One region of the uncultured Paraglaciecola sp. genome, then DNA from elsewhere that is predicted to be linked to it. Evidence: predicted binding sites of a transcription regulator. Region 1 holds the regulator's gene; the other holds the start of a gene.
The links. Region 1 encodes LexA, which represses DNA repair genes until DNA is damaged. Its sites were predicted from a motif close to TACTGTATNNNNATACAGTA; they were not measured.
Positions count from the first base shown of each region.

Region 2: the regulator LexA is predicted to act here: its motif matches at 1,602-1,621, upstream of Q0Y52_RS12855 (S24 family peptidase).

Region 1 is NZ_CALSOK010000006.1:136,561-139,780, reverse strand. It holds gene plsB (glycerol-3-phosphate 1-O-acyltransferase PlsB) at 1-1,580, opposite strand, end outside; gene lexA (transcriptional repressor LexA) at 1,767-2,390, shown strand; gene coxB (cytochrome c oxidase subunit II) at 2,755-3,220, shown strand, end outside.
Region 2 is NZ_CALSOK010000013.1:179,734-182,953, reverse strand. It holds gene Q0Y52_RS12865 (peptidase U32 family protein) at 1-794, shown strand, start outside; gene Q0Y52_RS12860 (high-potential iron-sulfur protein) at 932-1,225, opposite strand; gene Q0Y52_RS12855 (S24 family peptidase) at 1,632-2,045, shown strand; gene Q0Y52_RS12850 (Y-family DNA polymerase) at 2,033-3,220, shown strand, end outside.

The sequences.
Region 1 (3,220 bases):
CCGCTAACTGCAGCCGTTTGGTTTATTCTGCCCATCACATCTGTAGCAAGTTCGTTGACAACTGGTGTCAACCATTTAGGCTTCTTATCGACATTATTTTCTTGCTCATCTCGCCAATTAGGCACTTGCTGGTCAAGGTAATTAGTCAGATTGATTGGCTCGCCAAAATTCAGAAAACCGTAACCGTAATTTTTGAGTTTTTTAATGGCTGAAAATATTTGTAAAAAAGATTCTTTTTTCTTACCTGTGCCGTTCAGTTCTTTAAGGTAACTGGACACTTCCATCACATGTTCGTAACCAATATAAACCGGTACGATACTGACGGGGCGGTTAATGCCTTTGATTAACGCCTGTAATGTCATCGCTAACATGCCAGTTTTAGGGGGTAATAAACGCCCCGTTCTGCTGCGGCCACCTTCAGGAAAATATTTCACCGAATAACCTTTGTTAAATAGCAGTTCTAAATATTCGCGAAACACAGCTGAGTAGAGTTTGTTGCCTGCAAAGCTGCGACGAAGATAAAACGCGCCAGCTTTTCTTAATATTCCGCCAATAGGGCGAAAATTTAAGTTTATTCCAGCAGCTATGTGGGGTGTGACTAACCCTTGATGATAAATAACATAGGTGAGTAATAAGTAGTCCATATGACTTCGATGACAAGGTACATAGATAATCTCGTGGCCATTTTGCGCCAAGGCTCTGACTTTATCCGCATGCCTGACTTCGATACCGTTATAAATTTTATTCCAAATTTTGGTTAAAATTTTCTCAGCTAACCTAATTAGACCAGGACGGTAATCAGCTGCAATTTCAGCTACATATTTTTTTGCTTGTTGTTTTGCTTGTTGATGACTTAATTGTTTGCTGCGAGCTTCTCCAACAATGGCCCTACGCACTGATTTTGCGCCCAGAACACTATTATACAATTGGTGACGTTCAAGAATGTTGGGGCCTGTTAATGTTTGATGACGGCGATAAAAATGTGTGCCGGCAACGCGGATAAGTTTATGGGCGATGTCTTCATCGCTACCCTTTAACTCCAGCATTTTCCTCGAAGATACGGCTTTGCTATAACAGACGAAATTATCTCTGCCTAAAAGCAACACAATAAAAAATTTACGAAGCCAGCTAGGTGAAACTTGGTTGGCGATGATATCTGACCAACCTGAGGTGTCTTTACCTGGTGCTCTACCCCAAAGTATAGACACAGGGACTATCTGAATATCCAGGTCTGAATTTTCTCTGTGCAGTCTAAATAGTTTAGCCGCATCTTCTTGAATTGAAGTACCTTTTGTTTTGCGGTTTAGTACTGATTTGGGTTTCTGTAGGAACAAACACGAAGAGTGCCGTTGATCGTCGATAGTCAAATTGAGTGTGGGTTTGGGTAAACCTAATGCCATTGCAGACATTTTGAGTGCTAACTGATCAGTGACAGAACGGGTTCGCAATAAATAAACAATGGGACGGGTTTTATCTATGCCCAGTTCAACTTCAAGATCACTTGGAGTACTGTTTACTTTTACTAGCCATTTGACCGGTACGGTTACTATTGCTAACAGCAATCTATGCAGCCACAACATACTCTTTACTCGCAGATTTAAAACTCGCAAGGATACCACAGACATTCCTAGCAGTTTAATAATTGATAATGGGTGCTTCAGTTTGATCTGATTTTATTAAACCATTCCACAGTCAACATAAAACAAATTTGAGATTTAACATTAACTGTATATAATAAGGTAACTGTATAAAAAAACAGGCTGGTTATGCGTCCACTAACTGCACGACAAGAAGAAGTACTTGAACTGATTAAAAATACGATGTTGAACACAGGTATGCCACCTACTCGTGCTGAAATTGCCCGGGAATTAGGTTTTAAATCTGCTAATGCAGCAGAAGAACATTTAAAAGCCCTGGCGCGAAAAGGGGTAATAGAAATTTTACCTGGTACGTCCCGTGGCATTAAGTTAAATGCACCACTTGAAGACCAACTCGAAGAGCTTGGTTTACCATTGATTGGCCGAGTTGCTGCAGGAGAGCCTATTTTGGCTCAAGAGCATATTGAAGGCCATTATCGCGTGGATCCTAGTTTGTTCAAGCCGAGTGCTGATTTTTTGCTTAGAGTGAACGGAATGAGTATGAAAGACATCGGTATTTTGGATGGCGATTTGTTGGCTGTTCATCGCACTATGGACGTACACAATGGTCAAGTAGTCGTCGCTAGGGTAGATGATGACGTTACAGTAAAACGACTTGAGAAAAAAGGCAGGCAGGTTTTGTTGCATGCTGAAAACGAAGCGTTTTCTCCCATTAAGGTCGATTTGGCGACTCAGCCGTTTAATATAGAAGGCATCGCTGTGGGGGTTATTCGTAACGCCGATTGGATGTAATCTTGATGCAGCGCATTGTTGATTAATAATGCGCTTTTAAATCTATATCTATTTATGAACCCTTTGGTTGTTTTCCTCTCTTTATATCTTTGTTATTTTTTGTTTATCAACAATTTATGTTTAAAAATTAATCAGTTGATTGCAAGTAAAACAAAAAGGCTAGACTAATCGCTATCAAATGAGAGACCATTAACATTAGAAAAGCAAAAAAACCAATAAATTAACATAAGCGTAAACCAAATAGGGATTTTTCAATTTCTATTTGAAGTTAGTGTTTCAGTGAAAATAAAAAATACGTTTAACGTATATGAGGTGCCATGTGAAGAGAATTTTGTTCAAGGTTGGAACTATGCTATCTGCATTGATGACTACGTCGGTGTTTGCAGAAACGAAAGATAATATTGAGCAATACCAGCTAAACATGACTAAAGGTGTGACAGATATTAGTGCTGGTGTTTACGATATGCATATGTTGATGTTTGTTATCTGTGTGGTGATAGGGGCCGGTGTTTTTATCGCCATGTTTATTTCTATGTACTTCCATAGGAAATCTAGGGGTGTTAAGCCTGCTAATTTCCATGAAAATGTAAAAGTTGAAATTGCCTGGACAGTGATCCCTTTTATTATATTGGTTGTGATGGCAGTGCCAGCAATGAATTTGTTAATTGATATGGAAGATGCTAGCGAACCTGATGTGTCTATTTTAGTGACCGGTTCACAATGGAAGTGGCACTATAAGTATATGGACAATGACGTTGAATATTATTCTAAATTGGCCACTCAAGCTGACCAAATATCTGGGAAAATACCTAAAGGTGAAAACTATCTAC
Region 2 (3,220 bases), on a different contig from region 1:
CCACCACTGCTGATGTTTATTTTAAGTTACCCGACGCCTATAAACGTGACTGCACTAGATACATTACTTTTTTAACCGCAAACCCGCGTTTAATTCCTTGGTTTCCTGCGGTATTAATAGGTAAAGATTATGATGTGGCGATTAATATTTTAGAACAGGTAGCACCGCCATTAATCGTAACGAACAATACAGGTATCGCTTACAGATCCAATCAATTAGGAATTAAATGGATAGCAGGCCCCTTTTTGAATACCACCAATTCTTATGCTTTAATGGCCATGAAAGAGGAGTTTGATTGCAGCGGCGCTTTTATATCTAACGAGCTTAACCAACAACAAATGAAAAATATTGCCCGCCCTGCAAACTTTAAATTATTTTACAGCATCTATCATCCCATCTTATTAATGACCAGCAGACAATGTTTCTTCCAGCAAAGTGTGGGCTGTGAAAAACCCAGAATAGATAATGGTTGTATGCTGTCATGTGATAAATCAACCACAATTACTAATCTTAAAGGTGTGTCATTTGCGATTGATAAACAAAAGGCCGGTTACCCGAGTATTTATAATCAGGATCAGTTTTTAAATATGCAGGTGATAAATGATTTGGCTGACTTATTTGACGGTTTTCTAATTGATTTAACCAAAATTGGAGCTGGTGATAACCTTTCACCAGATAAGCTAGCATTGATCAGCCAGTTCGAACAGTTGTTGGCTGGTGACTCAAAGGTAGAAGTGACCTTAAACGCTATGGTGACAGAGTCAACAATGAGTCAGTATCACACTGGCTTGTAAGACAATTTAGACATCATCAACAACGATACAAAATCAGTTTTATGATTGTATTATTTATGAGTGATTAATGAGGGCAGCATAACGATGCAGCCCTCATTGGTTGGAATTGATTAGAACAACAGCGATAATCCAATAAATTAACCTGCTTTCTTCATCCAGCCTGCACACCAACCTTTGGCATTAACAACTTTGCCAGGGAAAAAGGCACATGGTCGCCACTCCTTACCCTCTTCACCTTGAATATATTGGCAATTGTCGCAGTATTGGCCTTCAACCTCTGAAGCATGCACATATTTAAGGGCAGCGGCTGTTGGATCATCAAGCGCCACTTGCTCTTGTGCGTTAGCGCTTAATGCCACCCCACCCAAAGTCAATCCGATAAGAGATGAACCTGATATTTTTAAAAAGTCACGGCGATTCACATTGTTCATAGTTGATATCCTAATTGGTAGACGAAAATAATAATGATTCTCTTTTACATTACCCCTAAAATGCAAAAAACTCGCTATTATGGCGAGTTCTTAGGGCTAACGTTATTGTTAGTTCATATACTTATACTTGTGTAATAAAAAATTAGATCCATTAAAAGCATGTAAAATATTCAATTATTTTGTTATTGAAATACAAAAAACAATTTACCTGTCATTCCTTGCCGATTACCCGGCCGTTTCACTTGCACATCTCATTTTCAGCGATATATATGCAAATTGCAATATTAAAATAAACAACGTTTAGGAAGTATGAATTCAAAATCACGCTAACTATTAATGAATGTGCTTGCTATCTAGCATATAGATCGCGCTATAATACTGTATAGATATACAGCATTGAGATGTAATGAATATTATACCGATCAAGGCTCAGGCTGGCATAACCGGTTTTGAGTCGCCCGCGTCAGAATACCAAACGCTGCCCATGTCTCTCGATGAAATACTTATTGACCACCCCGCTGCGACATTTGTAGGGCTTGCTGTAGGGGATAGTATGATAAGCCACGGCATATTCGATGGTGATGTGTTAATCGTTGACCGAGCAGCCAGACAGACCAACATGGACATTATAGTAGCTACATTAAATGGTGTTTTCATGTGTAAACTCTATGAGCGTAAAAAACAGTGTTTATTGTCAGGAAGCGATATTTACAAGACTTATCATCTAAAAGAGGGGGATGACTTTTTAGAAGAAGGCATTGTCATTCGCTCAGTTAGAAATCACCGTCAATCAACAAAGCTAGCAAAATGTTTGCGTTAGTTGATGTCAATAGTATGTATGCAAGTTGCGAGAAAATTTTCGATCCACTTGCCAGGCGAACAGGCGTTATTGTGCTAAGTAACAATGATGGTTGTGTCGTGGCTATGTGTAAGTTAGCCAAAGCAAAACTAGGTAATGTGAAGTTTCAACCATACTTCAAAATTAGCAAACAAGTCGAAGCATCTGGTGTGATAGTGCGCAGTTCTAACTATGAATTATATTCAGACTTATCCGCATCAATAATGGACATCCTCAGTCGATACTCACCCGAGCAACATATTTACTCAATTGATGAATCATTTCTTCGCTTTCAAACCCAACCTAAAGAAAACTGGTGGCACCTAGGAAAAGAGATAAGGCGGGTAATATGGCAAGAAGTGAGGCTACCAGTGTGTGTGGGTATGGGACCAACTGCGACACTGGCTAAGGCTGCAAACCATTACGCAAAGAAGAATAAAAATACAGGTGGCGTTAGTGTCGTTGATAAACAAAATATCATGATCGTGTTACAAGGAATGACAGTGGAGGATGTGTGGGGTATCGGTAGTCGCTTAGGTAAAAAATTAAGGGTTATGGCCATTGATAATGCGTGGAAGCTTTCTCAACAACCAGCCAAGTTAATGCGCCAGCAATTTTCTGTCAATATTGAGCGCACAGTAAGGGAGTTACAAGGTGAGCCATGTTTGACATGGGATGAAGTAAAGAGCCCCAAACAGCAAATATTCTCTACCCGAGCATTTGGTGAAAAAGTCACTGACTATGCATCACTAGAACAAAGCCTAGTGATGCACAGTGAAAAAGTAGCTAAAAAATCGCGTAAACAAGGGAGTTTAATAAAAATGATGGTGGCATTTGCTCATTCTAGTCCATTTTCAGATGGTCAAATTTATCGGCGCAATATACATCACGGTTTTTTTGATGCTACCGCAGATAGCCGAGATCTAGCCATTGCAGCCAGCGCTGCGGCAAAACAAATATATCGTCCCGGTGTGTTATTTCATAAATCAGGTGTGGGAGCCATAGAGCTGGTAGATGGCGCTATGTACCAACGAGATATGTTTTCATCACAAGGGCGTGATCCTCGTGTTATGGCTGCACTAGACACCATCAACCAACGTTTTGGCCCTGACTCTTTATCACTGGCTGCAAAAGGTATTCAAGGTAAATGGCAAATG